4 regions of the Exiguobacterium sp. SH5S13 genome follow, and region 1 is predicted to be linked to each of the others. Evidence: predicted binding sites of a transcription regulator. Region 1 holds the regulator's gene; each other region holds the start of a gene.
The links. The regulator Rex, encoded in region 1, represses fermentation and respiration genes when NADH is low (regulators of the CRP and FNR family bind a similar motif). The targets are predictions, from matches to a motif close to TTGTGAAATATTTCACAA.
Positions count from the first base shown of each region.

Region 1 (7,716 bases):
TCGTGTCTACGTTTAATTGAATTTGCATAGTCGTTCACCTCGTGAACAAGTATGCGAGAAGGAGACGAAATTGTACATTGTTATCCCAACGTTTTAGGACATCTTAAAACTATCATTTATACGCGCACCACGACCGCGACGTCAACGCGAGCCTCAACCTGTTGGGTCTCGCCGACTGAAACACCCCAGGGCAGGGACTGCCCGACGAGCTTGGTCCACAACCGTGGCTGGTCAAAGCATGGTCTTCCCAAGAAGCTCCCACTTCAAGTTGCGAAGCAAATAAGTGGTGAGTAGTTCACTACACATATGGTAAAATTTACATATCAAATTCGAGATGGGAGTCTACTTTATGCAACGTGCTCTTCGAAAATCCGCGACCGACCGTTCTCTCGCCGGTGTCTGCGGCGGCATCGCCGAGTACTTCGGCATGTCCTCGCTCGGCGTTCGGTTACTCTTTCTTATCATGCCCGGAAACATCCTCGTCTACATCATCCTCGCCAACTCGATGCAGGACGCGCCACGTTACCTATGAAAAAAAAAGATTCGAAAGCGGCTGCTTTCGAATCTTTTGCGTTATGCGTTGACTTTGTCTTTCATCGCCGCGAGCGCCCCACTGTTGATGAAGTGCCACGGCTTGTTGTAGTGCGGTTGGAAGAAGAAGTCGACGTAAGCGAGCTCTTCGACCGTCATCTCGTTTTGGATCGCGAGCGACAACGTGTTGACCGCTTGCGTCATATCCGCTTTCGAGAGCACTTGTCCCCCGACGACACGGTGTGTGCCGACTTCATAGACAAGTTTGAACTGGACCGGCTCCGCCGTCGGCATGAACTCAGGGCGGTACGCGTCCTCGATCACGACGCTCTCGACGTCGAGGCCGAACAATCCGGCCGCTTCTTCCGTGAGGCCTGACGAGGCGATGTTCCAGTCATAGAGACGAAGACCCGACGTTCCTTGCGTACCTTGGTAACGGACACGCGGCGTGACGAGGTTCTCGGCGACGAGCGTACCCATGCGGACGGCGTTCGTCGCGAGCGGGATGTAAGCATGTGTGCGCGCCGGGTTATAGTAGACGGCACAGCTGTCACCGGCTGCGAAGACGTCCGGGTTGCTCGTGCGCATATATTCGTCGACGATGATGGCGCCGTTGCCGAGCATGTCGACTTGTCCTGCGAGCAGTCCCGTGTTCGGGCGGAAACCGACACATAGAATGACGAGGTCGGCTTCGAACTCACCTTTGTCGGTGACGACGTGCGTGACGTTTCCGTCTGTGCCGCGGAACGCTTCGACCGTTTGGCTGAGCTCAAGGTCGATACCGCGTGACGTCATGTCGGCTTCAAGTTGGTCCGTGAACGACTTGTCGAGGTACTTGTTCAAGATGCGGTCAGCACTGTCGATGAACGTGACGTGCTTGCCGTACACTTCGAACGCCTCGACGAGCTCGACGCCGATATAGCCGGCACCGATGACGGCGATATTTGTCGCACCCTTAGCCCGCTCGATGATGCGCTGAGCGTGACCATAGTTTTTGCAAAGTTCGATCCCAGTCATCTCGATGCCAGGTAGCGTCGGGACAATCGGCCAAGATCCTGTCGTCACGATCAAACGGTCGAACGTGTCATATACGTCTGCACCCGTCTCGAGGTTTTTGGCGTGGACCGTCTTCGCTTCCGCATCGATGTTCAACACGTCATGCTTCATGCGCATCGTCGCGCCGAGTTCTTCGAGCTCGGTCGGTGATGAGTAGAACAATTCTTCAGCGCGTTTGACGACGCCACCGACGTGGAGGGCGATCCCACACGAGAGGAAGCTGACGTTGTCGTTCCGCTCATACACGGTGATGTCGAGATTGTCGTGCTTGGCGAGTAAGCCTTTGACTGCTGCTGTTCCTGCGTGTGTACATCCGATGACTGCGATTTTCATATGGTAGTCTCTCCTTTGAGTTGTAGGCAAGTTAGTGTTTGTGACAAATATCACATTCGCTTTCTGAACTTAGTGTACTATTTCACAAGAAGGTTTGACAATCCCTTTGCTCAGTTTTTCACGTAATTATGTCTAAAGTTTGAACGCCGGTTGTGACGACAAAAAACCGTTCCTCGGCAGGAACGGTTTTGATCATGAATTGGACGTGCGTCTCGCTTTCATCCAGTGGTAGATGACGACACCGATATATGTGACGAACCCGATCACATACAATATAAAGCCGTACAAGATCCAGCCCAGGGCGTCCCACCCGCGGACGAAGACGAGTCCGATGATACACGACACGTATCCCACGACGAGCAGCGTCAACGAGAAGGCAAGTCTCCGCTTGAATGGCGACTTCCAAAAGTTCAGCACGGCAATCAACAGAATTGTCGTCAACACACCGATGATGATGAGCTCATCCCCGTAGTACTCCCAAGTCATCGTTTCTCCCCCTGACATGTGTTTGATTGGTTTTATCTTAGCATGTACTTCCTTGTTGCAGAAAAAGCGTTTACGACCAATATCACTTTGAACATGTAGTTTCAGTACGACAGTTTGCGACCAAAAAGCACCGTTATGCCAACCGTGATACGTGCCAACCGACAAGGAGAAACAGTCCGATCAACACGATGGCCAAGCCCCTTTTCAAGATACTTCCAGTTTAGCGCACTCGCATTAAAAAAACACCACGTCTCATGACGTAGTGTTCACTTCTCATTCATTTGCTTCATCAAATCCATCTGTTCTTTCACCATCGCCTCTTTCTCACGTCGGAGCACACCGCGGTACGTCATGCGTGAGATCGATAAGCTGATCTCATATAGGAAGAAGAGCGGCAGCGACACCATGAGGTGCGACGTCAAATCCGGCGGCGTGATGAATGCCGCGATGACGAACAAGGCGAAGTAGGCGTACTTCCGAATTTTTGAGAGGAAGTACGGCGTCACGACACCGATGCGCGTCAAGAACATCGTCACGACCGGCAACTGGAACAACAGTCCGAACGGGATTGTCAGTTGCAACAGGAACGTGAAATAGTTCGTCGCCCCGATGATTTGCGTCAGACCGAGGTCTTGCCCGAGGTCCGTCGAGATATCGAGGACGAGCGGGAACAACCAATAGTAGGCGAATGCGAGACCGATGAGGAACAAGATAAAGATGACCGGGATATAGGCGAGCGTCCATTTTCGTTCATTCGGATGCAGACCAGGTGCGACGAACGCCCACAGTTGATACAGTAGAAATGGACCAGACGCGACGAGCCCGATGACGAGCGCCAAGTTCAAGTAAATCATGAGCGGGTCCGCGACCCCAAAGGCGTTCAGCTCGAGCCCTCGTTCGACGAGGTCCGCCTGCAGATAGGCGAGCACGTATTTGACACTCGGCAAAGCGATCAGAAAGAAGGCAAAGACGACAAATGCCGACAGCATCAGTCGTCTCCGCAGCTCTGTCAAGTGATCGGACAGTGCCCGTTCTTGATCAGGTTGATGGCTCATGGCTTACTGCTCTTTCTTCTCAATTTCTTTCTTGTCGGTCTCGTCGTGCTCTTTCATCATACCGTTCGTGGCATTTTTGAACTCACGGAGCGTCTGCCCCGCTGCCCGGCCGAACTCTGGCAATTTCTTCGGCCCGAAGAGGATGAGCGCGATGATGGCGATGACGAAAATACTGACGCCACCTGGGATACCGACGACGAGTGATGATTGTAGAAATTCCATTATTGATGGACCCCCTCAGCGGATGGATAGTGTTGCATAAAGTAAATGAGCGACTGGAGTTCGATCGACAAGTCGATATGATGGACGCGGACCGTGTCCGGTACAGTCAATCGCGCCGGCGTGAAGTTCAAGATCCCTCGAACGCCATAGCGGACCAAGTCATCGGCAACCGGCTGCGCGTAAGCGGACGGGACCGTGAGGATGGCGACATCGATTTTGTTTTGCTTCATGATTTGTTCCATCTCATCGACGTGATGAATCGGGACACCTGACATCGTCGTGCCGACTTTTGTCTCGTCTGCGTCGAACCCGACGACGATATGTGTGTTATTGTTTTTAAGGAAGTTATAGTTGACGAACGCTGTCCCGAGATGACCGACCCCGACCAAGGCGACGTTCGTGATCTCGTCTTGATTCAGCGTCTTACGGAAAAAGTCTAACAGATACTGTACGTTATAGCCATATCCCTTTTTACCGAGCGCACCGAAGTATGAGAAGTCACGGCGAATCGTTGCCGAATCGACCTTAACCGCCTCGCTCAGTTCAGCAGAAGACACACGCTGTTTCCCTGACGAATGTAGGCTTTGGATAAACCGATAGTATAGTGGCAACCGTTTGGCTGTCGCTTGCGGAATCTTTGGTTCGTTTTGACTCAACGGAAAGAGCCTCCTTTTTACGACGCGTTTCAAACGAATCTGATTTCATACACCTTGATTGTAAACGAATTCACATAAGCACTCAATGAATATACCTGAAAAGGGGAAGAAATAAAGTATACTAAACAGAGAGAAAGGGGTTTTTTCACTTGATCCTACTGCAAGTCAACAACTTATCCAAATCGTTCGGCGTCGAGCCGATTTTAGAGAATGTCAAACTAGAAATCCAAGAAGGCGAACGCGTCGCCCTCGTAGGCCGCAACGGCGCCGGCAAGTCGACGCTGTTAAAAGTCATCGCCGGCGAGTACAACTATGACTCGGGCGACATCATGAAGCCAAAAGACGTGACGATCGGCTATCTCGCCCAAGACTCGGGGTTAGAATCGAACGAGACGACGTGGAACGAGATGCTCACCGTCTTCACCGATTTGATCGAACAAGAGAAGACGCTCCGCCAGATGGAGCAAGACATGGGCTCGGAGCGGATCTTGAACGACCCGGCCGCCTACGAGCGTCTGCTCGCGGCGTATGACGAGGAGCAGCACACGTTCAAAGACCGCGGCGGCTATCAGTATGAAGCGACGATCCGCTCGATCTTGCACGGGATGCGGTTTTACCCGGACGACTTCGAACGTCGGATCGACACGCTCTCAGGCGGACAGCGGACACGTCTTGCCTTAGCGAAGATGCTCCTGCAAAGCCCGGACCTGCTCATCTTGGATGAGCCGACGAACCATTTAGACATCGAGACGCTCAGCTGGCTCGAGAAGTACTTGAGCGGCTATAAAGGTGCCGTCCTCATCGTCTCCCATGACCGTTACTTCCTCGACCGCGTCGTCTCGGTCGTCTACGAGCTGTCACGCAACCGCAGCCGCCGCTTCGTCGGGAACTATACGAAGTTCCTCGAGCAGAAGGCCGCGCTGTACGAGCAAGAGAAGAAGCAGTTCGAGTCACAACAAGAAGAGATCGCCAAAATGCAAGACTTCATCCAACGGAACATCGCCCGGGCGACGACGACGAAACGCGCCCAAAGCGTCCGCAAGCGGCTCGAGAAGATCGACCGCATGGACGTGCCGGACGGTGACGAGCGGAGCGCGGTGTTGTCGTTCTCAATCAAACGTCAAAGCGGGAACGATGTGTTGAGCGGCAGCGACCTCGCCATCGGCTACGAGGAACCGATCGCACAACACTTACGTTTCCAACTGCAGCGCGGCGAGTCGGTCGCCCTCGTCGGCCCGAACGGAGTCGGCAAATCGACGCTCCTCAAAGTGTTGACGAAACAACAACCCGCACTGACCGGTGACATCCGCTACGGTACCGGCGTCGAGATCGGCTACTACGACCAGGAACAACAGAACTTGTCGGACGCCAACCGCGTCATCGATGAGATTTGGAACGACTGGCCGCTCATGCGCGAGCAAGAAGTCCGCAGTCTGCTCGGCCAGTTCTTGTTCAGCGGGGACGACGTCATGAAACGCGTCCAAGAACTATCCGGCGGCGAACGGGCCCGGCTGACGCTCGCCAAGCTCAAGCTCGAGCAACCGAACTTGCTCGTCTTAGATGAGCCGACGAACCATTTGGACCTCGACTCGAAGATGATCCTCGAGAACGCGCTCGTCGACTATCCCGGGACGATCCTGTTCGTCTCCCACGACCGTTACTTCATCGACCGGCTCGCGACGCGTGTCTTAGAGATCACGCCGAACGGCATCGACGAGTACCTCGGCGACTACTCGTATTACGTCGAGAAGAAAGAAGAGCTCGAGGACCTCGCCCGGCTCGCCCGCGAGGAGACGAAACAAGTCGTCGTCAAGAAGCAGCGCGCCGACAAAGAACAGCAACGCGAAGAACGCCGGCTGAAACAGCGGGTCGAAGAGATCGAACTGACGATCGAGCGCCACGAAGCGCGGCTTGAAGAGATCGAGCAGCTGTTATGCGAACCGGACGTGTTCAACGACTTCGCCCGCGCCCAAGAGCTGTCGACCGAGTCCGACGCGACGAAAGAGTCGATCACGGCACTGTTCTCAGAATGGGAGGAACTCCATTCATGATGCGTTCCCGTGCCATGCGGATCGATTGGATGCATGCGTTCCTGACCGGGTTCGTCTATATCGTGCCGAGCGGGACCGAGTATATCTCGGAACTCATCCGCGGCGAGGCGACGAACGTCCCAATCATTTTATTTTACTTCCTGCCGATTGTCGTCGGGTTTATCATCCAAACATGGTCCGGTATCATCATCAGCCTGCTCAGCGGTTTGCTCATGAGCACCCTCTTCATCCGGCTCGTCATTTGGCCAGTTGATGTCACGGTGCATAGCTTTTATGCGCCTGGCTCGGTCTGGGGCCACTTTTATCAAGAGACGCTGTTTATGTGGGTGCTCGCGTTTATCGTCTACGTCGTGAGCCGGGTGAATATGTGGTATCGAAATAATTATCGACAACCGAAAAACTGACGAAAGAGCGCCAATCCGCGTATAGCGGAAGGCGCTCTTTTATTATGATCGAGTATGCTGTTTGAACGTAAAACCCATCGTTAAAAAGATGTAGGGGAATGCCAACAAAATTAAATGGAAATATCCTATACTACCAAAGATGACTTCATCTTGTGCCGGATCAGACATCTCGTCTAAGTAAATGCCTAGGCTGTAGCTATACCAAATCACGTAAGCATAAAAGAATGCTGAAATACCGTAAATAATCTTTCCAATAAGATTTGTTTTACTCGTAGTCACCCCTACTAAAAGAAGGATTGGATAGAGGATTAGCAACGCGATTACAATGAAAAATAACGAATCTGGTTCAAAGTATTGAATGTTCATAGTTTACCTCGCCTTTAATAGTCTGGATTACAAAGTGCTTTATACGTATCCAACAATGAAACATCCGGTCGATTCGTATCTAGATTCCAAGATGATTTCCAAATCGTAGTCGGGTTAACTGCATGACAGATAAATTGATCTTTGAGCTTCGGGCGGTTTGCCGTACTTGTCGCTTGATACGAAGCGTCTGCTACAACTTCAGACCACATCTGTTTTCCGATGGCAGTTGACCCAAAAACGCCTAATAATGCGCCACCCAAAGTATAGCTAGCTGTAATATACGTTCGTGCACATGTCCGTGGATATACAGAAAAAGTATTAGAGTCCGTATACTTCGACGCTGTATTATCGATTGTATCCGAGCAGAACAATGGATCAGCGACTAAAGGATAATCCGTTCCTTCATAATCAATATGTTGGATCAACTGTTGGTCTTTAATCTCATAATATGTTTCGACTTCGTTTCCATTACTGTCTTTCGCCCAAGGGGAGCCAATGAAGACCTCTACCTCACCTTTTTCATTCACAATTTTGTACTCTCCATCTTCGTGAATAA
Region 1 is NZ_SJUS01000038.1:7-7,722, forward strand. Features, by position in the region: gene EVJ30_RS14380 (PspC domain-containing protein) at 350-532, shown strand; gene EVJ30_RS14385 (FAD-dependent oxidoreductase) at 574-1,920, opposite strand; gene EVJ30_RS14390 (hypothetical protein) at 2,113-2,406, opposite strand; gene tatC (twin-arginine translocase subunit TatC) at 2,673-3,461, opposite strand; gene EVJ30_RS14400 (twin-arginine translocase TatA/TatE family subunit) at 3,465-3,683, opposite strand; gene EVJ30_RS14405 (redox-sensing transcriptional repressor Rex) at 3,683-4,339, opposite strand; gene EVJ30_RS14410 (ABC-F family ATP-binding cassette domain-containing protein) at 4,489-6,390, shown strand; gene EVJ30_RS14415 (hypothetical protein) at 6,387-6,794, shown strand; gene EVJ30_RS14420 (DUF2599 domain-containing protein) at 7,175-7,716, opposite strand, start outside.

Region 2 (7,716 bases), on a different contig from region 1:
AGAGGACGGTCAAGCGCCGGACGTCCTCGTCATAGCGTTGACTTAAAAACTCAGGGATCGTCGTGATACCGATGCCGAGAAAGCGAGGCAGTAGGAATAGTGCCATGATGATGGCGGCAATCCCGGCCGTCACTTCCCATGCCATCGCCGACGTCGGTTGGTCGGAATTTTTCCGCATGCTCGCATACAAGGCCGACTGGTACGGGAAACAGGTGGTCAGGGTCGGGAAGACGTTCGCCTCGAGCCAGCTCTGCTCGGGTTGCGGCCATCGGCACAAAGACGTGAAACATCTCGCCTTGCGTGAGTGGGTATGCCCAGGCTGCGGCGCCCGCCACGACCGGGATGTCAACGCAGGACTGAACCTCAAACGAGAGGCCGAACGCATCCTGGCCTCTTCAACCGTCGGGACGACGGGGCTAGCCTGGTCAGGTTCCGGTCGTTCGACCGGATGACCCAGGAATCTCTCACCTCCAAGCGTAGCGTAGGTGGGGGTAGTTCAACCCTCCTTGTATTACTTCTTATCTATAAGTACTTTTCGTAATTACCCGCCTTGCACGATAATTATTTCCCGTCATCGCTTTTGTAAACAAACCGTAACAAAGCTCACACGAAAAAAGACACCTGAAACGTCAGGTGTCAGAAAAAGCGAAGCAATGAAGTGGCGACAGTGAAGTAGATGATCAATCCGAGATTGTCCACGACCGTCGTGATGAATGGACCCGAGGCCACGGCCGGATCGAGTTTCAGGCGGTTGATCAAGAGCGGGACGAGTGTACCGACAATCGTGGCAACGCTCAGTGAGGCGAAAATCGACAAGCCGACGATCATGCCGATCAAGGCGCTATCGTACAGGAACGTGATGACCCCGAAAATAACGACCATACAGGCGAGTCCAAGCAGGACACCGGTTCCGAACTCCCGGCGAATCATCTTGGCGACATTTTTTCGGTTGATCGTGCCGAGTGCGATTGAACGTACGGCGACGACGAGCGACTGGGTGGCGGCGTTTCCGGCCGATCCCATGACGAGTGGCATGAAGACGGCGAGCAAAACAATCGTCTCGAGCGTATCTTCAAATCCACCGATCGTCGATGCGGTGATCATCCCGAGGAACATGAGGCTGATGATCCAAGGGGCACGTTTTTTCGCTGCCTCGACCGGGCCCATGTTGATGTCAGACGAGCCTTTCGTCGCGGACAGTTCTTCAAAGTCTTCGGTCGTCTCGCGTTCGATGACGTCCATGACGTCGTCGACGGTGATGATGCCGAGCAAGTGATCATCGCTATCGATGACCGGGAGCGCGAGCAAGTCATACTTTTGGACGGTTCGGGCCAAGTCTTCTTGATCGGCCATGACGTGGGCCGAAACGACCCGCCGCCCCATGATGTCAGCGATGAGATGGTCGAGCGGGGAGACGATCAAATCACGGAGCGACACGACGCCGACGAGACGTCGGTCTACATCGATTACATATAAATAGTAAATCGTCTCAGCTTCAGGACCGAGGTCACGCAACTCTTCAAGTGTCGCCCCGATCGTTTTGTCGGCCTGTAGCACGATGAACTCGGTCGTCATAATGGCACCGGCCGTATCGTCCGGATAGCGCATCAAGTCTTTGACCTCGGTCGCCTCGGTCTCGTCCATCTGTTCGAACAGTTCGTTCATGAAATCGTCCGGAAGTTCGTTCATGAGATCGGCGGCATTATCCGAGAACATATCGTTTAAGACGCTGACCGCATACGGGCGCGGCATTTCTTGGATGAACTGTTGTTGTTCATCGAGCTCTAATTTTTCAAATAAATCGGTGTACTCTTCCGGTGATAAAGCGCTGTATATAAACGCCCGATCGGGTTGGTTGAGTTCGATGAAGATGTCGGCCTGTTCACCCGGGTGAAGTGTTAAAAACACGTCGCGGAAATCGACCGGATCCCCTTTTTGGATGAGCGCTGTCACTTGGGCTTCATGACGCGCGCGTTCTGTACGTTCGATGGCCATCGACTCACTTCCTTTTCTAAAGTCATTTTTCATATCCTGTCGTTATCGTACCTTAATTTGAAAAGAAAAAATAATGGATTTTATTCACAGTTCATACATCGTGTATCCATCCTAACCGTCGCTCTCTCCTTGTTCATTGATTCACAACCGTTTGTTCATTCAGTTTGACTCATATTGTATCCATTCTTTTGTGGAATCGACCACAATCAGAACGCTGGAATTACCCGCCTCGGAATTGGGTAAGTTGATAAGGTAAGGGTAGAAACACACCCGAATCACTAGGAGGAAGCGAGATGATATCGATGACGGATCAATTGACCGCACGGGATACGACGCTGAAACATCCGATTCACGTGTATTCAGAAATTGGTGAATTAAAGACTGTACTATTGAAGCGTCCAGGACGCGAACTTGAAAATTTGACGCCGGAGTATTTGGAACGACTCTTGTTCGACGACATTCCACATTTGCCGGTCATTCAAAAAGAGCACGACTACTTTGCGAGCGTGCTACAAAACCGGGGCGTCGAGGTGCTCTATTTAGAAAACTTGATGGCAGAGACGTTATCGCTGCCTGGCGTACGTGAACGATTCGTCGCCGACATTCTTTCGGAATCAAAATCAAATATTAACGGTTCATACGAGACGCTCAAAGAGTATTTACTCGCTTATGATAACGAACAGTTGATCGAGACGGTCATGGCCGGTATCCGTAAAACCGAGATCAAGCGCGAAAAGCGCCGTCATCTGCACGAGATGATCGAGGACACGTATCCGTTCTTTCTCGACCCGATGCCGAACCTGTACTTCACGCGCGACCCGGCCGCGGCGATTGGGAACGGCTTGTCGATCAATCGCATGAAAGAACCGGCGCGTCGCCGCGAATCACTGTTCACGCAATATATTATGAGATACCATCCACGCTTTGCGAAGCATGATATCCCGATCTGGTCGGATCGTGACTATCGGTTCGCGATGGAAGGCGGAGACGAACTCGTCCTATCAAAAGAAGTCGTCGCCATCGGGATATCGGAACGGACGACCGCCCAAGGAATCGAGCGCGTCGCCCTCAACTTGCTCGCGAACGGAGGCACGTTCAAGAAAGTCATCGCCATCGAGATTCCGAAGTCGCGTGCGTTCATGCACCTTGATACCGTCTTCACGATGGTCGACCACGATAAGTTCACGATCCATCCGTTCATCCAAGGACCGGGCGGCAAGATGAACATCTTCGAACTGACGTTGAACGCGGAAGGTGAGCTGCACATCACGCAACACACTGATTTGTTGAAAGTGTTAAAATCGGCTCTCGGCCTAGAGGAAATCGTGTTGATCCCATGTGGTGGTGGCGACCCGATCGCTGCGGCGCGCGAGCAATGGAACGATGGGTCGAACACGCTCGCAATCGCCCCAGGTGTCGTCGTTACGTATGACCGGAACTACGTTTCGAACGAGCTGCTCCGTTCAGAAGGGGTCGAAGTCATCGAAATCATGTCGAGTGAGTTATCACGAGGCCGTGGAGGCCCACGTTGTATGAGTTGTCCAATTATCCGTGAAGATATTTAACGAGGAGGAGAAACACATGTCCACAACGTTCAACTTTGATTTGAAAGGTCGTCATTTTTTATCGCTTAACGAGTTTTCGCGGGACGAACTGAACTACTTGATCGACTTATCGGCAGCGTTCAAACGTCAAAAGAAACAAGGGATTCCCCACCGGATTTGTGAAGGCAAGAACGTGGCGCTCTTGTTTGAAAAACCGTCGACACGGACGCGCTGTGCGTTCACAGTTGCGGCAATCGACCTCGGCATGCATCCTGAATACCTCGGGAAATCGGATATCCAGTTCGGGAAAAAAGAATCGGTCCGTGATACGGCGATCGTGCTTGGACGCATGTTCGACGGCATCCAATTCCGTGGCTTCGCTCACGAAACGGTGGAAGGTCTTGCACGGGATGGCGGGGTCCCGGTTTGGAACGGTTTGACGGACTTGTATCATCCGACGCAAATTTTGGCCGACTTCTTGACCGTCAAAGAACAAAAAGGTGATTTGGCTGGCATTCGTTTCGTCTACGTTGGAGATGGACGCAACAATATGGGCAACACGCTGTTGATCGGTGGTGCCAAAGTCGGCATGGACATGCGAATCTGTGCGCCGAAATCGCTCTGGCCGTCTGACGAGGTCGTCGATTACGCGCGTTCGGTCGCGGCTGAAACAGGAGCACGCATCACCTTGACGGAGAGCATCGACGAAGCTGTCGCTGATGCGGACGTCATCTATACCGATGTGTGGGTATCGATGGGCGAAGAAGCCGAATATGAAGAGCGGATCAAGCTCCTTCATCCGTACCAAGTGAATATGGACATGGTCGAGAAGACCGGAAATAGAGACGTCATGTTTCTGCATTGCCTGCCGGCGTTCCACGATTTAGAGACCGAGGTTGGGCGAGCGATTCATGAACAATATGGACTGAAAGAGATGGAAGTGACCGACGAGGTGTTCCGCAGCCGCCATTCATACGTGTTCGATCAGGCGGAAAATCGGATGCACACGATCAAAGCCGTCATGGCGGCGACACTCACCGATACGTTTGAATGGCTCGAACGCTAACGAACGAGGAGGCATGTCCTCCTCATTCGTACTAAACGAAAGGGATGAGTTATATGTCTACTAAATTAGATCATGACTCAAGTGGTTCGGCTGGTGCGAGTCCTAGCAAAAAAGATCAACGGTTAGGTCTTGGTGCACTGACAGCCCTCGTCGTCGGTTCGATGATTGGAGGGGGCGCCTTCAACTTGGCGGCCGATTTGGCCCAAGGCGCGAACGCCGGAGCTATTTTGATCGGGTGGGTCATCACCGGTATCGGGATTATCACACTCGGTCTCAGTTTTCAGAACTTGACGATGCGTCGTCCTGACCTAGACGGCGGTGTATACAGTTACGCCCGGGCCGGCTTTGGCCAGTTCGTTGGCTTCAACTCGGCGTGGGGCTATTGGTTATCTGCTTGGCTCGGTAACGTTGCCTACGCCACACTATTGTTCAGCTCGGTCGGTTACTTCTTCCCGATCTTTGAAGGTGGTCAAAACATCGCCTCGATTATCGGCGCCTCCATCATGTTGTGGCTCGTGCACTCGTTGATTTTACGAGGCATCCACGAAGCCTCGATGATCAACATCATCACGACGATCGCGAAACTCGTTCCGATTTTTGCCTTTATCACCATCACCTTGTTCTTCTTCAATATCGATAACTTCACGTTCGACTTTTGGGGCCAAGGCGGCTTCTCGTGGGGCAGTGTGAGAGACCAAGTCGTGTCGACGATGCTCGTCACACTTTGGGTATTCATCGGTGTCGAAGGGGCGGTCGTCTTGTCGGGCCGGGCCCGTAAGCGCTCGGACGTCGGGAAAGCGACCGTCATCGGCTTACTCGGTACGCTCGTCATTTACTTGCTCATCTCGATCATGTCACTCGGATTGCTGAACCCTGAGAGCGTGGCGAACGCTTCGCAACCGGCGATGGCGTATTTGCTCGAATCGGCTGTCGGGCCGTGGGGCGCGATGCTGATCAACGGGGGCCTCGTCATCTCGGTACTCGGTGCTTGGCTTGGATGGACGTTGCTTGCGGCGGAAATCCCATTTGTCGCCGGTAAAGACGGTGTCTTCCCGAAATGGTTCACGAAAGAGAATAAAAATAACGCACCGGCCAATGCACTCTGGCTCACGAACGGGTTGATTCAGTTGTTCCTCTTCACCTTCCTGTTCTCAGACGCTGCTTATAACTTTGCGTTCTCACTCGCTTCGAGCGCCATCTTGATCCCGTATGCGTTCTCGGCGTTCTACCAAGTCAAAGTCGCCAAAAACGGGCTCGGTTATAATGTTGGCGAACGTCGGACGCGTGACCTTATTATCGGTGCGGTCGCCTCGATTTACGGGATTTGGCTGATCTATGCGGCCGGTATCGACTATTTACTGCTCACGACACTTCTGTATGCACCAGGGACGCTGCTCTATATTAAAGCGCAGCGTGAGAACGGAATTAAGACGTTGACGAAAACCGAATGGATCGTGGCCAGCATCTTGACCGGACTCGCGATCTTGGCAGTCGTACGGATTGTATCAGGCAACATCTCAGTCATATGATCGGGGGAATCGAGCATGCGTAACAAACGAGTAGTCATCGCCTTAGGCGGGAATGCGATTCAACAAGGAAAAGATGCGACGGCGGGCGCTCAAATTCGGGCCGTCGAGGCGACGGCCCAGTCGTTGGTCGCCCTCATCGAAGAAGGCGTCGACGTCATCATCACGCACGGGAACGGTCCGCAAGTCGGAAACTTAATTTTGCAACAGGCGGCCGCGGACAGTGCAGCGACGCCGGCGATGCCGCTCGACGTCTGTGGAGCGATGACGCAAGGGATGATCGGGTATTGGTTCGAGAACGCCCTCACGAAGGCACTTCGGTCGCGCGGCCTCGAACGTTCCGTCGCCCCAATCGTGACGCGTTGTGTCGTCGATCCGAACGACAGCGCCTTCAGTCACCCGACGAAGCCGATCGGTCCCTTCTATTCAGAAGCGGAAGCGTCGGCGCTCGAACGATCGACGAGTCACATATTCAAAGAAGATGCGGGCCGCGGTTATCGCCGCGTCGTACCAAGTCCGTACCCGACAGCGATTTGTGAGCATACGGTCATCCGTGACCTCGTCGACAACGGCCACATCGTCGTCGCGTCCGGCGGCGGCGGGATTCCCGTCATCGACACTCCAGACGGATACGTCGGGGTCGAGGCGGTCATCGATAAAGACTTTGCCGCCGCGAAGCTCGCGGAACTCGTCGAAGCGGACATGTTACTCATCTTGACGGCCGTCGAGTACGTCTACGTCAATTTCGGGACGACCGAGGAAGCCGCGCTAACCGAAACGACGAACGAGCAACTCGAGACGTATATCGCCGAAGGTCAGTTCGCACCGGGCAGCATGTTACCGAAAGTTCGGGCCGCCTTGCAGTTTGCCGAGTCGGGAACGGGACGCGTATCCGTCATCACGTCGCTCGAGCAGGCGCACGCTGCTGTCCGAGGAGACGTCGGGACGAGAGTCCGGCTCGCCGCGACGCTCCAACAATGATCAACGCCGTAGACATCTCGTCTACGGTTTTTTTGTGCATAACGCGGACCGGCCGTTTTTGAACCGCGAACAAGGGGAAGGGTTGTTGTATGTCAAACCTGACATTGCTATCATCACCTGTAAACGATTGCACTAATATGGGGGAAGGATGTGACGAAGAGCGGCAACGCTCGAACTTATGCGTCTATTTGAACAGGAGAACGTATACACACAGCAAATGAAGCCACTTGCAGATGAACGTGCCGTCGTCCAAGGGAGCTGCTATCGCTTCACGGTATTGACGAGCCAGTTGATCCGGATGGAGTACGCCGAGGACGGTGTGTTCGAAGACCGACCGACCCAAGTCGTGTGGAACCGGGACTTTGACGTCCCTGACTTCCGGATCATCGAGGACGAGAGTGAACTGCAAATCATCACCGAGCACGTTCATCTGTATTATACGAAAGGACCGTTCGCGCCGAACACGCTCTACGTCGACGTGAAAGGGAACTTTAGTACGTACTATAGCCGCTACACGTTCAACGGCCCGGAACGGACGCTGAAAGGGACGGCCCGAACGCTCGACCATGTCGATGGAGCGACCGAGCTCGGGGAGGGGATCGTC
Region 2 is NZ_SJUS01000022.1:7,043-14,758, forward strand. Features, by position in the region: gene EVJ30_RS11390 (sodium:solute symporter family transporter) at 1-178, opposite strand, end outside; partial or broken gene EVJ30_RS11395 (zinc ribbon domain-containing protein) at 141-452, shown strand; gene mgtE (magnesium transporter) at 637-1,995, opposite strand; gene arcA (arginine deiminase) at 2,331-3,560, shown strand; gene argF (ornithine carbamoyltransferase) at 3,577-4,605, shown strand; gene arcD (arginine-ornithine antiporter) at 4,659-6,134, shown strand; gene arcC (carbamate kinase) at 6,150-7,112, shown strand; gene EVJ30_RS11425 (glycoside hydrolase family 31 protein) at 7,291-7,716, shown strand, end outside.
Region 2: a site for Rex is predicted at 2,125-2,142, ahead of arcA (arginine deiminase). Genes of this name have one in related genera too.

Region 3 (7,716 bases), on a different contig from region 1:
AAGCAGAAGGAGACAGCGGACAGACGGCGAATCGACCCGTCCATTACTATGTTTACTAATAGAAAAACCGAGAGGCGGCTGCCTCTCGGTTATTTCGTTGGTTTCGGGATGATGACCCCTTCTTCTAAATCAAGCAACATATCGATCAGTTCTGCACAGAATTCTGGGAACTGGTCGAGGAACGCACCTGGACCGACCTCATCCATGAAGTCGATGTACAGATCTGCTACGTTGCCAGCCATCTTCGCTGGAAGTGCGAGGAAGGCCGACCCGAAGCGCCAGCTGCCACGGATATCGAGCAGTTTGCCGAGCATGACGTCGCCCGGTTCACGAACCTCCGGCAACGTCACTTTATACGATTCTTTCGTCTCCCAATCGCGGAGACCGTCCTCGGTCACTTCAAAGACAGAGCACCGGGGGACGGCGAGACCGCGCAAGGCGTGATAGAGGGCGGGTGACATATCGGCTTTATGGTCCGCCAAATAGCGGCCATGCGGTGTCATCCCGTCCTCGTCCGTCTCAAAGAAGACGGCCCAATCGATGAACAAATCGCGGAACAGTTCGGCGTCTTTCAAGTGCCACGTGCCTTCCGAAGCGATCTCTTGGATATAGTTCGTCCACTGCGTGCTGCGTGCGAGTGCCGCTTGCTCGTATAACTTTTTCAGTTCGGCCAGCAATTCGGACTCTTCGACGAGCAAAGGGAAGGGAATTACTTTCCGGTCTTTTTTCATCGCCGTGGTCCTCGCTTGTCTGCAGGACGTTTGACGACCGGCGGTTTGTCTTCGATCCGTTTCTCGATGACTTCGCCACGGTAAATCTCAAGCTCTTTCAATTCGACACCGAGCTGGCGGGCGAACGATTTCAAGTGCGTCAAATCTTCCGGCGTCACGATCGAGAGGACCGTCCCGGCCGCGCTACCGCGAGCGGTCCGTCCTGAGCGGTGGATGAAGTCATCGGTCGATTCAGGTAAATCGAAATGGACGACGTGCGTCACTTCATCGATGTCGAGTCCGCGCGCTGCGAGACCCGTCGTGATGAGGAGCGGATATTCGCCTTTACGGAATTCGCGGAGCGTCTCGACGCGGGCACGTTTCCCTTTCAAGCTATCGAGCATACGGTAGTTCACTTTCATCTTATCGAGCTCACCTTTGAGCGGCGGTAAGAACGAGCGGTTGTTGATAAACGCGAGCACTTTGACGCCGTCGACGTGTGACAGGCGGCGAAGCAGTTCTGGCTTATAGCGACGTGTCGTCAACATATAGCCGTACGTCACTTGAGCACTGACAGTCCGTTCGACCTTCACGTGAACCGGTTCTTTCAAGAATGGGGCAGCCCATGCTTGGAGCGTGTCCGTCAACGTCGCCGAAACGAGTGAGATTTGATGCTCGTGCGCCGTATGGTTGATGATGCGCTCGGCTGCTTCCGTCAATCCGCTGTCGATGATTTGATCGGCTTCATCGAGCACGATCGTATGCGTTTCGTGCAGTTTAAGTTTTTTCTTCTCGATCAATTCAACGAGACGTCCTGGTGTCCCGACGATTAAATGCGGTTTTTTCTTCAAGCGATCGATTTGGCGCTTCAGTTCGACGCCGCCGATGAACGAGGCAATCCGGACGTCACCTTTTTCGGTGAAACGTTGCGCCACCGTTTGGATCTGCATGACGAGTTCGCGCGTCGGTGCGACGATGACGACTTGGATCCGGTCGTTCGAGGCATCGATTTTTTCAATAGCGGGTAAAAGATAAGCGAGTGTCTTACCTGTCCCTGTCGGTGCTTCGATCGTGACGTCTTTTCCTTCTAAAAGGGGCGGGAACGCTTCCGCTTGGACCGGCATCGGTTCGTTAAAGCCAAGGCGTTCCCAGGCTTCGTTAATGAATGGTTTTGTAAAGTTCATATCAGTTCTCCTTATCGTTGGGCAAAAACAAAGGAAGCATAAGCGCTCCCTGGTTCAAATATAGCGAACATGTTCAGTGTCTTGGTCAATCGATGAACGGAGCGTCTGTGTGTACACTTGCCCGTCCTCGACGAGTTTGATGTGCACGTCGATGTGCTCAGGTGAGGCTTCGACACCTTCGACCGTGAAGCCTTGATACACGCGGTATTCCAATTCCTTAAGCAATTTTGCATAGGCGTTTAGTTCTGGATACGTCGTCGCGACGTCGATTGGGCGCGACACGAGTGCGACCATTAAATGGTCACGGAAATCGATGAAATCCTCATTCTCGATATCGTCATCAAAGCGAATCCAAAAGCCTTTTTCTTCAAATTCTGTGATAAATCCGTCGCGCTTGTCTCCAGCCTCTTCGACTTTAAGGGAGATGCGGTCACCGGCTTTTAAGTTATGCTCGGCTGTTAATGGTTCATACGTCATGGGAAGAACCCCTTCCTCTTCTACAATGTTCTGCTTCCATTGTGCTCGATATAAGGCAAAAATTCAAGTTCTATCCCGAACCTGTGAGTTAAGTCACTACAAAAACTGTATGATTTTTCACAACTCCTTAAAGATAATACAGGATTCACAAGAACGTGAACGGACAGGGATTCGTCTGTTTCTATGTAAGTTGAAAAACTACTATAACAGATAAAATAGCGCTTACAAAAACGGCATAACACCAATGTTCATGAGATTGTTACAACTTTCACAAGAATGTAAAACATATTGTTGGCGTTTTCACGTACACTCATATTATAAGGAATCAGGCAGTTATCTCAACTATGAGGAGTGACCATAATGGCAACTGAAATTAAATCAGCCTGGTCAGGATTTGTTCCTGGACAGTGGACGAACGAAGTGAATGTCGGTGAATTTATCCGCTTGAACCGCCACGAGTATACAGGGGATGACCGTTTCTTAGTCGGACCGACAGAGGCGACGAATCGTCTTTGGGGACAAGTGATGGAATTGACGAAAGAAGAACGGGAACGCGGGGGCGTTTGGGATGTCGATCAAAACACGCCGTCGACAATTATCTCACACGGACCTGGGTACTTAAATAAAGACCTTGAAAAAGTCGTCGGTGTCCAAACGGACGAACCGTTCAAACGCTCGATTCATCCGAACGGCGGCATCCGCATGGTCGACGCCGCGCTCGAGTCATACGGCTTCGAACCAAATCCTGAAATCACAAAAATCTATTCAGACATTCGTAAAACACACAACCAAGGTGTTTTCGATGCCTACACACCAGAGATGCGGGCGGCACGGAAGTCAGGGATCATCACAGGTCTCCCAGACGCATACGGACGTGGCCGGATCATCGGTGACTACCGTCGCGTTGCCTTATACGGTTTAGATTTCTTGATTGCCGAGCGTAAAAAAGATTTGGCGAACAATGGCGGTTTCCTCTCAGAAGCAGACATTCGGACGCGGGAAGAGATGTCTGAACAGCTTCGTGCCCTTCAAGAATTGAAACAACTCGGCGCTGCTTACGGATTCGACCTCGGTCGCCCGGCTGAAACGACGCAAGAAGCCTATCAATGGGTATATCTCGCTTACCTTGCAGCTGTCAAAGAACAAAACGGTGCGGCGATGTCTCTCGGACGCGTATCGACATTCCTTGACGTGTACGCTGAGCGTGACATGGCGGCGGGCCGTTTGACAGAGTCAGACGTCCAAGAAATCGTCGATCACTTCATCATGAAACTCCGCATCGTCAAATTCTTGCGGACGCCTGACTATAACGAATTGTTCTCTGGAGATCCAACTTGGGTCACGGAATCAATCGGTGGGATGAGTGAGGATGGCCGTTCGAACGTCACGAAGAGTTCGTTCCGTTTCCTTCACTCGCTCACAAACCTCGGCCCGGCACCAGAACCGAACTTGACGGTGCTTTGGTCGACGAAATTACCGGAAGGATTCAAACAATATTGCGCGAAGATGTCAATTGAGACGTCGGCGATCCAATACGAAAACGACGACCTCATGCTTCCAGAGTTTGGTGACGATTACGGCATCGCCTGCTGTGTGTCACCGATGAAAATCGGCAAACAGATGCAGTTCTTCGGTGCCCGTGCCAATATGGCGAAAGCACTCCTCTACAGCATGAACGGTGGACGCGATGAGAAGAGCGGCGATCAAATCGCTCCGGCTTGGGACATGAACACAGAAGACGTCCTCACGTACGACAAAGTGTACGCTGATTTCGACCGGACGCTCGACTGGCTCGCGGAGCTTTACGTCAACACACTCAACGTCATTCACTTCATGCACGATAAATATGCGTACGAACGGATCGAAATGGCGCTCCACGATCCTGAAATCTTACGGACGATGGCTTGTGGTATCGCTGGCCTTTCGGTGACGGCGGACAGCTTGTCAGCAATCAAATATGCGACGGTCAAACCGGTCCGGAATGAATTCGGCATCGCTGTCGACTTTGAAACAGAAGGCGACTTCCCGAAATTCGGAAACAACGATGACCGTGTCGACGCGATCGCCGTCGAACTCGTCGGATCGTTCATGGAAAAAGTCCGGAAACATAAAACGTACCGCGACGCGCTTCATACGCAGTCGGTCTTGACGATCACGTCGAACGTCGTCTACGGCAAGAAAACAGGTAATACGCCGGACGGCCGTCGTTCTGGTGAGCCGTTCGCACCAGGTGCGAACCCGATGCACGGCCGCGATACGAAAGGAGCGGCAGCGTCGCTCTCGTCAGTCGCCAAACTTCCGTTCGAACACGCGCAAGACGGCATTTCGTACACGTTCTCGATCGTACCGAAAGCACTCGGTAAAGAAGACGTCGCACGTGAACTTAACTTGGCGGCACTTCTTGACGGCTATATGGGTGGCGAGCACAAAGGTCACCACTTGAACGTCAACGTCTTCAATCGTGAGACGCTGCTCGACGCTATGGAACATCCAGAAGAGTACCCGCAGCTCACGATCCGCGTATCAGGTTACGCCGTCAACTTCATCAAGTTGACACGCGAGCAACAGATCGACGTCATCAACCGGACGTTCCACGGTTCATTATAAGTAAAGGCTTGGCGGCCTTCGCTTGAAGGCCGCTCATTCGTTAGGAGGTCATCTCGATGACAATGGGATATGTACACTCGGTCGAATCGTTTGGAACCGTTGACGGCCCGGGAATTCGTTTTATCGTCTTTTTGCAAGGTTGTGCGCTTCGCTGCTTGTATTGCCACAACGCTGATACGTGGGATTTTAAAAAGAATAACCATCGTTCGGCCGAGGACGTCATTCAAGAAGCGCTCAACTATCGTCCGTTCATGGAAGCATCAAAAGGCGGCATCACAATTTCAGGGGGCGATCCGCTCGCGCAGCCAGAGTTTTTAGAAGCGCTGTTGCGTGAAGCGAAAAAACACGGGCTCCACACGACGCTCGATACGTCGGGTGCACTCCGTCCTCCTAACCTTGACGCCATCTTAGACCACACCGACCTCGTCTTACTCGATATTAAACACATCGATGACGACATGTGCAAGAAACTGACAGGACGGAGCAACGCCAACACGCTCGCGCTTGCTGAACATTTATCCGAGCGCGGAACGAAAATGTGGATTCGCCACGTTCTTGTCCCGGAATGGACGCTTGATGAAGGGGCGCTCCGGCGCACGGCGGCGTTCATTCAAAAACTCGACCACGTCGAGAAAGTTGAAATCTTGCCGTATCACGAGATGGGCGTCTATAAATGGGAGGCGCTCGGCCTCGACTATCCATTAAAAGGCATCAAACCACCGACGACGGAAGAAGTCGAGTGGGCGGAAGGGATCTTGCAAGGTACAGTCTAAAAAAACTGCGCAGACCGTTATGGTCTGCGCAGTTTTTCGTGTTATAGCCGTTTATCACGCACGTGGCGGCGAATAGCGTCCTCATCGAGCGGACGGTTGGCGACACCGGTCTCGACAGCCGTCTTCGCGACGGCGATTGCGACGGCCGGTGCGACCCGCTCGTCGAACGGGCTCGGGATGACGATGCCGTTCGCGAGGTCGTCCTCTGTTAATAAGTCAGCGATCGCATGGACGGCCGCTTCTTTCATCTCTTCGTTGATCTCTGACGCCCGGACGTCGAGCGCCCCACGGAAAATACCGGGGAAAGCGAGGACGTTGTTCACTTGGTTGGCGAAGTCCGAGCGACCGGTCGCGACGATGCGGGCCCCTGCGGAAGTCGCGAGATCCGGCATAATCTCTGGAATTGGGTTCGCGAGGGCGAAGATGATCGGATCCGTGGCCATCGTGCGGACCATGTCCTCGGTGACGGCGCCGGCGGCTGAGACGCCGATGAAGACGTCGGCCCCCTCGAGCACGTCGGCGAGCGTACCGATGTGGAGCTTCCGGTTCGTCGCCTTGGCGATTTGGTCTTTGAACGGGTTCATGCCGTCGGCGCGTCCTTCATAAATCGCACCTTTCGTATCACAGATGACGAGGTCCTCGACGCCGAAGCGCTTGAGCAGTTTGGCGATGGCGATTCCGGCGGCCCCGGCCCCATTCATGACGACACGCAGTTCAGGCATCGTCTTGTCGACCAAACGGAGTGCATTGACGAGGCCGGCCAAGACGACGATCGCCGTCCCGTGTTGATCGTCATGGAAGACCGGGATTGGGAGCGTCTGCTTCAACCGGGCCTCGATCTCAAAACATTCGGGTGCCTTGATGTCTTCTAAGTTGACGGCGCCGAACGTCGGGGCCAGTAGTTCGACCGTCCGCACGATCTCATCGACGTTGTGTGTGTCTAAACAAATCGGGAACGCATCGACCCCGGCGAAACTTTTGAACAGGACGGCCTTGCCTTCCATGACCGGCAACGCCGCTTCCGGACCGATGTTGCCGAGCCCGAGTACGGCGCTTCCGTCCGAGACGACGGCGACCGTGTTGGCGCGCAACGTATATTCATAGGACAGCTCTTTATTGTCGGCGATGCGGCGGCACGGTTCGGCGACGCCCGGTGAGTAGGCGAGGCTGAGCGCTTCTGTCGTGTCGACGTCGACTTTTGGCGTCGTTTCTAATTTACCGTGGTGCAAAGCATGCATCTCGAGTGCGCGTTCGTTCAATGTTTTCATAACTCTCTCCCTGTGTGCGTACGATTTTTTGTCTGTCACAATCGACTACATTGTATCGAAGAAACCGCTTACTTTCGAGCGTTTTACCTGCTATGGACGCAATTATTTCTGAACGATTGTTCATATATGTAGAATTGGTCCTGACAATTCATTGTTCGATACATTCGATGTACCAGATTTTCTGATACCGCTATCATCTCAGTCTACAGACCGAGGAAAAACAAGCCTTCCGCTCGTCGCCATCTTTTAAATGGCGTATTATGATAAGAGTGTACTTAATGAGGAGGGATGACAGATGAATCGCCAAGTGAAGCAAGTGTTGTTCATCGTGGCGGCAATCTCTCTAGTTCTCGTCCTAATCGGCTTTTTACCAAATATGATCATGTTTGGTTTGGGGGCGCTCTTAGCACTTTGGGCTGGAGTCAGATTCATGGCCGTGACGCATGTCGGCGCAAAAATCGGTTACGGCTTGCTCGCCGTGATCGGGATCATCACGATTTTGTCGAATATTTGGGCGTTAATCGGAATTGTGGTGGCATGGATGTTGTTTAAAGGGTATATGATGTATGCCAACCAAAAGCGGGACGTTGAGATCTTAAATGCGGACGGGTCGCGTGCTAGTCGTAGCAGCTTCCAATCGTTCGATCAAGTCTGGCAAAAGTTTGTAAACCGTCGCTAAGTTTTTAGAAGGAGGATT
Region 3 is NZ_SJUS01000003.1:130,219-137,934, forward strand. Features, by position in the region: gene EVJ30_RS03330 (hypothetical protein) at 1-59, shown strand, start outside; gene EVJ30_RS03335 (hypothetical protein) at 90-731, opposite strand; gene EVJ30_RS03340 (DEAD/DEAH box helicase) at 728-1,894, opposite strand; gene EVJ30_RS03345 (hypothetical protein) at 1,949-2,371, opposite strand; gene pflB (formate C-acetyltransferase) at 2,732-4,978, shown strand; gene pflA (pyruvate formate-lyase-activating protein) at 5,035-5,751, shown strand; gene EVJ30_RS03360 (NAD(P)-dependent malic enzyme) at 5,793-7,019, opposite strand; gene EVJ30_RS03365 (lmo0954 family membrane protein) at 7,315-7,698, shown strand.
Region 3: a site for Rex is predicted at 2,628-2,645, ahead of pflB (formate C-acetyltransferase). Genes of this name have one in related genera too.

Region 4 (7,716 bases), on a different contig from region 1:
TCTCGGAAGCTGATACGGTTTATGTCGGTGAACAGCTCTCGATCGAGGAGCTCGCGACGCGGTATGTGATCGGCGATAACGTAAAAACGTGCCTACCGCTCGACGCGTCACCGTACGGGCAGAAACGTTTGAAAAAGAACGTGAAATAACCTTGCTTTTTCAAAAAAAACTTGGTAGGATAATTGAGTATGCTTAGACTGTAAAGCAAAAGCACTTGATACAACATTAGTAAGATGGGAGTGAAAGATATGCGCGTTAAAATCACACTAGCTTGCACAGAAACAGGCGATCGCACGTACATCACGAAGAAAAACAAACGTAACAACCCAGAGCGCCTCGAATTGCGCAAATACAACCCACGTCTCCGTCGTCACACGCTTTACCGCGAAGTGAAATAATTGAGACCGGCCGTCACTCATGTGGCGGCCTTTTTTTTCGATAGGAGGAATAAAAGATGACGGCTAAACAAGAGCTCCGAAAAGCGGTTCATGTGAATATTCGCGTGCTCACCGATCGTGACGAGCGTGATGAAGCGATCCTACATACCGTGGCGTCACTTCCTGAGTGGCAACAAGCGCATACGGTCGCACTCACATTGTCACTCGACCTTGAAGTGAATACGCGTCCGCTCATCGATACAGCTTTAAAAGCAGGAAAATCGGTGTTAGTGCCGAAAGTAATGGAACAGGGGCTCACGTTCCACGAAATCAGGACGTTCAGCGACCTCGAGCCGGGGGTAATGGGTATTCTCGAGCCGACGACCGCGGAAACCGACCTCGACATCGATGTCTGTATCGTGCCAGGCCGTGTCTTTGACCGTTCTGGATATCGGATCGGTTGGGGCGGGGGTTATTACGACCGTTTCTTAGCGACATATCGCGGTGCTACGATCGCGCTCGCCTACGACGTACAAGTGCTCGAAGAAATACCGATCGAACCACACGACATACCTGTCGAACTGATCGTGACAGAAAGGGAAATGATTCGATGCTCTCAATCGTCCTCGTAACTTGTCTAGTTGCACTGGCCGGATATCTTCTCCGGTCGTTGACGTTCTCTGGAGCGATCTTGACGATCGTGACAGGGGCGGTCATCGGGTTTGGTTTTGGCTGGTTCGGGCTGTACTTGCTCGGTGTGTTCTTTTCGACGTCCTCGCTCGCTTCAAAATATCGCGCCCGCGACAAGGCGTCGGTCGATGACATCGTTGAAAAATCCGGGCCGCGTGATTTCGTGCAAGTGCTTGCGAACGGAGGAATCGCCATGCTCACCGCAATCGGAATGGCGATGACTTCGAACGAGGCGTGGCTATTCGCTTACGTCGTTTCAATCGCGGCGGCGACGAGTGACACGTGGGGGTCGGAGTTCGGCGTCCTCGCATCGCGCCGACCGCGCTCCGTTTTGACATTGCGTGAAGTTGAACCGGGGACGAGCGGTGGGGTGTCACCGTTCGGTACGCTCATGTCCATCGCCGGCGCGACGATCATCGTCTTGGCATCGCTCCCGTTCTTGAACATAACGATGGGCACGCTATTTCTATTGATTGCGCTCGGTCTGAGCGGCAGCGTCGTCGATACGTTACTCGGTGCGACCGTGCAACGAAAGTATCGCTGTCGGACGTGCCGAAAACTGACGGAGAAAAAGCTGCATCACGGCGAAGCGACCGACTATGTATCTGGATGGCGCTTTCTCGGCAACGACGCCGTTAATTTCTTGGCGATCGCCTCCGCGGCGGCGATTGGTTTTCTTGTTTTCGCATAAGGGTAGTACAGAGAATGAGGATGTTTCAAACGAATGTGAATTTTGTCACAATATTGCCAAACTGAAAACGGTTTCTCTTGTATTGACTGTTTGTGAATGATGTTACAATCTAGGTGTAACAGACAAAACAAAAACATGAAACAGATTGTTTGAAGGGTGGAAAAACAACATGGAAACATTAAATCATGCAAAAGTAACACGGGTCGCTCTCGTCGGGGCCGGAGCGGTCGGTGCAAGCTTCGCGTATCAATTGACGACAGCGAGCCTATGTGAAGAACTCGTCATCATCGACATCAACAAGGCGAAGGCAGAAGGCGAAGCGATGGACTTGAACCACGGCGTCTCGTTCGCTTCGTCACCGATGCGCGTATGGGCTGGAGATTACACGGACTGCGGTGCTGCAGATATCGTCGTCATCACGGCCGGAGCTCCTCAAAAACCAGGTGAGACACGTCTCGACCTCGTTGAGAAAAATGCGAAAATCATGAAATCGATGATCACTGAAATCATGGCTTCTGGCTTCGACGGTATCATCATCCTCGCGTCAAACCCGGTCGATATCATGACACACTTGGCTTGGAAATACTCGGGTCTTCCGAAACATCGCGTCTTCGGATCAGGGACTGTACTCGATACGTCACGCCTCCGCTACATGCTAGGTGATTACTTCAACGTCGATCCGCGCAACTGCCACGCTTACATCATGGGTGAGCATGGCGATACCGAGTTCGCGGCGTGGAGCAACGCCCGGATTTACGGCAAATCGGTCGAACAGTTGCTTGAAGAGAACGACGAGTATACGTGGGAAGACCTTGAAGACATCTACGTCAACGTTCGTGACGCTGCGTATCACATCATCGAACGTAAAGGCGCGACGTACTATGCGATCGGTCTCGGCTTGCTTCGTCTCGTCAAAGCGGTGCTCCGTAACGAGAACACGTTGCTCACGGTCGGTGCCTACTTGGACGGAGAGTACGGCTTGAACGATATTCATATCGGTGTGCCGGCAATCATCAACCGCCAAGGCGTGCGTCAAGTCGTCGAAATCGAGTTATCAGAAGAAGAGAAGCAGAAAATGCTCCATTCGGCAGACGTGTTGTTGAAAACGATGAAACCTGTTTTATAATATATTCGCGATATAGACGTAGTCGGCGTATGCCGGCTACGTTTTTTATGTGTTGGCACGGACGGCGGACAGATTCAGAAAGCGCCAACTTTTGTCGTCATGATCGAATTGGATTACAATTAAGACAGAAGGAAAGGAGGGGATTCAGTTGACGCAACCGGGATGTTTTTGGGAAGACATTTACCATGCGGTCGAGGCAGGCGGTCGGGTCGAAGGGATACTCGAGCCTTCGCGCGCGCTGCTATTGTTCGACACGAAAGCTGGAGACCTCTATCACCTGTACATAAAGACGGATAAGGCGTGGGCAAACCATGTCGCGATCGAGATCGAGGCGGTCATGAGCTCGTTCCGACTCGCACGACTCGGGCGTGCGAAGCTTCATGTCCATATATACGGCGACGCGCTCGTCGATGAGGAGCGACTTGAGACGTTGTCGTTCCAAGTCGCGGCCAAGGTGAGACTCGACAGGCACACGTGTGGCGATGAACAAGATGAGACCCGGTTTCGGTCGCTCGCGCTCGCACTCGATAAACAGCGAAAAGCCGAACTGAAGAAGCGATTCTCATTCGGTGAACCGCAACTCGTCTATGCGCTCATGATGTTGACATTTGTCGTCATGTGGCTCGCCGAATCGCTCGGCTCGACGCTCGATCCGAACACGCTCATCCGATTCGGCGCCAAAGTCAATCCGCTCATCGACGATGGCGAATGGTGGCGCCTTGTCACACCGATGTTCCTTCATATCGGCTGGTTTCATTTTGCGATCAACATGTTCGCGCTCTGGTCGCTCGGCCCGCTCGTCGAACGCATGTATGGGTCACCGAGGTTCTTGACGATCTATCTGTTGGCGGGCGTCATCGCGTCGACTGCCTCCTACGCGTTCAGTGAAGCGATTTCGGCAGGCGCGTCCGGTGCATTGTTCGGTCTCGTCGGCGCACTGCTCTATTTCGGACTGCGTGACCGTTCGCTGTTCATGAAGACGCTCGGCCCACCGCTGTTTATTATGTTAGGATTGAACGTAGGGCTCGCCTTCGTCCTCGGTGCCAGCTTGGACCACTCGGCCCATGCCGGGGGCCTCATCGGTGGATTTTTGATGGCGGGCGTGGTCGGATTACCTGATGAAACGACAAAAAAATGGCGCCTGTTGTTCACGGTGCTCGCTATTGGATTGACCGGGACATTATACTGGCTCGGATATAATCGATGACAAAGGAGTAACAACATGATTGATACGTTAAAACGATTAGTAGAGATTCCAAGTCCTTCTGGAATGACGCACGAAGCAGTCAGTTACGTCGAACGAGAGCTCACGGACCTCGGGGTCGAGACGAGCCGATTGACGAAAGGGGCACTTTTAGCCACGTTTCCTGGACAAAGTGGCCCGGCCCGTCTCTTGACCGCCCACGTCGATACGCTCGGTGCGATGGTGAAGGAAGTGTTGCCGAGCGGACGCTTGCGGCTGACGCAAGTCGGCGGTTACGCCTGGACCGCGATCGAGGGAGAGAACTGTCTCGTCCATCGCGAGGCGGGCGAGGCGGTGGACGGGACGATCCTCGTTCATCAATCGAGTGTGCACGTCTATAAAGACACGAACAGTGCCGAGCGGACGGCGACTAACATTGAAGTGCGTCTCGATGCCGACGTTCATACGGCGGACGACGTCCGGGCATTAGGCATCGAAGTCGGGGACTTCATCTCGTTCGATCCCCGTTTCAAGCAGACGGAGACGGGTTATGTTAAGTCACGCCATCTCGATGATAAGGCGTCGGTCGCCATCCTGCTCGATTTGGCGCGTGACTTGGTCAAAGCGGACTTGCCACATACGGTCTACTATTTGATTTCCAACTATGAAGAGGTCGGTTTTGGCGGGAACGCCGGGATCCCGGACGAAGTCGATGAGTATATCGCAGTCGATATGGGCGCGCTCGGGGACGGGCAACACTCGGACGAGTACACGGTATCGATCTGTGCCAAAGATTCCTCAGGTCCGTACGACCTCGAGTTGCGTCGTCAGTTCACGAAGCTTTGCCGCGACCACGACATTCCGTTCAAAGTCGACATTTATCCGTTCTACGGTTCGGACGCATCAGCTGCGATCCGGGCCGGCTATGACGTACGACATGCGCTCGTCGGTCCTGGGATCGAGTCGAGCCACAGCTATGAACGGACGCACCAAACATCGCTCGAGGCGACACGAGCGTTGCTGTATCGCTACGCATTGACCGCGATGGGGGAATAATGATGAGAAACTTTTATGACGTGCAACAGTTTTTAAAATCGTTTGGCACAATTATTTACATCGGAGAGCGTGACGCCGAGATCGGTCTCATGATGATGGAGTTAGACGAATTGAACGCCGGTGGGATGATCGAACAGCGCGAGTATGACACGGCAAAGATTATTTTGACGCATGAACTAAAAAATTCAATAGATTGACAGAAAAACCTCTTGTGCAAATGTTTGCACAAGGGGTTTAATAGTGTAGACTATTGAATGAAAGCGATTTATTTGAGACGAGGAGTGGAATGCATGAAGTGGTTATTAGGAATCGACATCGGCGGGACGACGGTGAAAATGGCCGTCCTAGACATGAACGGGATCATTTCAGACAAGTGGGAGATCAAGACGGACATCCGTGATAATGGGGTACATATCCCGACAGATATCGCCGCCTCGTTTGAAGCGTACCTTCAGCAATCGGGAAAAGTGAAGCATGATTTTGCGGGTGCGGGAATCGGAGCTCCGGGATTCATCAACTTCTCAGAAGGTGTCGTCGAATACTCGCCGAACATCGGATGGAAGAACTTTGAGCTCGTTAGCGAATTCGAGAAAGCGGTCGGATTGCCGGCCGTGCTCGAGAATGACGCGAACGCGGCCGCGCTAGGGGAGATGTGGAAAGGCGCCGGTGAAGGAGCGTCTGAACTGCTCGCAATCACACTCGGTACGGGTGTCGGAGGCGGTGTCATCACGAACGGGAACATCGTCCATGGGGCGGCCGGCATGGCTGGTGAGATCGGACATATCACGGTCGAGCGCGACGAGGCGAAAGCGGTCATGTGTGGATGTGGGCGCAAAGGCTGCATCGAGACGATCGCCTCAGCAACCGGCATCGCCCGTCTCGCTTTACAAAAGCGTAAAGGGAGAACGACGTCATTGAACGAGTTAGGTGAAGTGACGGCTCGCGATGTGTTTGAAGCCTATAAAGCGAAAGACGAGGTCGCGACAGAAGTCGTCGAAGAGATGACGGAATATCTCGGGTTGACGATTTCAAACATCGCCAACACGTTGAACCCTAAAATGATCGTGATCGGCGGCGGCGTTTCAAAAGCGAGACAAGCTTTGCTCGAGCCGCTTGATGAACAATTTAAGCGGTTTGCCCTTGAACGGGTATATACGTCGACGACGTTCAAAATTGCCGAACTCGAGAATGACGCCGGGGTCATCGGCTGCGCTTGGCTGGCACGAAAACATTTTTTGCCGACTAGAGTCTAACCTGTAAAGCACACATGCGATTTCGCATGTGTGCTTTTGACGTACAAAGGGAATTGTAAAGGTATGGTTGATTTTTTGTTAAAAAAGGGGTAAGATTTGGACTTGATACTGGACTGTTACCGTTAGTGAAATAGATAACAAGCCAACTACATGTTATTGAACTTATTCATGGCGCATCCTGCTTGAGGACGTCTTAAAACTGAAAAGAGGAGGAGGCCGTCAGATGAAGTCATCTCAAAGCTTATCGAAGCTGACTATGCGACTGAATGAAACGGTCCGCGCTTCGTTTCAAGAATATCGGTTATTTTGGATATTTAGTTTATTACTTTGGACGAAGACGTACGTAGTTTACCAATTTTTCTTTGACATCCCGATTGAAAACACAGCTCAAGCGTTCATCTTGTTGATCAGTCCGATCAGCTCGACCTTGTTCTTGTTCGCTTTTAGTTTCTTCTTTAAAGGAAATAAGCAAAAGTGGGTGCTGTATACCCTTTATGCGGTCGCCTCGTTCCTGTTGTTCGCGGACGCTGTCTACTACCGCGAGTTTACGGACTATTTGACGATGCCTGTCATTTTGCAACCGTCGAACATGGAGACGCTGTCGACTTCATTCATGTCACTGCTTGAATGGAAAGACTTGATCATTCTTGGGGACGTGCTCGTTTTGCCGTTCGTACTACGGAAGATCAATACGTTGCAAACCGCCGCGTCTCACCGCCGGGCGCTCATCACGTTCGTGGCAGCTGTCGCCGTGTTCTTGTTCAACTTGTCGCTTGCTGAGACGGAACGCCCTGAACTGTTGACGCGTTCGTTCGACCGTGAGCTGCTCGTCAAAAACATCGGGACGTTCAACTTCCACGTCTATGACGCGATGCTTCAAACGAAGACGTCCGCGCAGAAAGCGATGGCCGATGGGTCGGAGTTAGCCAAGATTGAAAAGTATACCCGCCAAAACTATGCGGCGCCGAATCCGGATTTGTTCGGGAAATATAAAGGCAAAAACGTGGTCGTCGTCTCGCTCGAGTCGACACAAAACTTCACGCACAATATGAAAGCGGCGAACGGCGAGTATATCACGCCGAACTTGAACAAGCTGATCGAAGAGTCCCATTACTGGCCAAACTATTACCATACGGTCGGGCAAGGGAAAACGTCAGACGCCGAGTTCGCCCTCGATAATTCGCTGTATGGCCTGCCACGTGGAGCCGTTTACTTCACGAACGCTGATAATGAGTACCAAGCTCTTCCTGAACTGATCAAAGAAGAGAACTATTATTCGGCCGTGTTCCATGCGAACAACAAATCATTTTGGAACCGCGATTTGATGTACAAGAATACCG
Region 4 is NZ_SJUS01000002.1:62,219-69,934, forward strand. Features, by position in the region: gene EVJ30_RS01700 (1,4-alpha-glucan branching protein domain-containing protein) at 1-149, shown strand, start outside; gene rpmG (50S ribosomal protein L33) at 234-398, shown strand; gene EVJ30_RS01710 (5-formyltetrahydrofolate cyclo-ligase) at 455-1,009, shown strand; gene EVJ30_RS01715 (DUF92 domain-containing protein) at 988-1,758, shown strand; gene EVJ30_RS01720 (L-lactate dehydrogenase) at 1,928-2,884, shown strand; gene EVJ30_RS01725 (rhomboid family intramembrane serine protease) at 3,033-4,091, shown strand; gene EVJ30_RS01730 (M42 family metallopeptidase) at 4,107-5,123, shown strand; gene EVJ30_RS01735 (YqgQ family protein) at 5,126-5,320, shown strand; gene EVJ30_RS01740 (ROK family glucokinase) at 5,414-6,376, shown strand; gene EVJ30_RS01745 (LTA synthase family protein) at 6,600-7,716, shown strand, end outside.
Region 4: a site for Rex is predicted at 1,792-1,809, ahead of EVJ30_RS01720 (L-lactate dehydrogenase). Genes of this name have one in related genera too.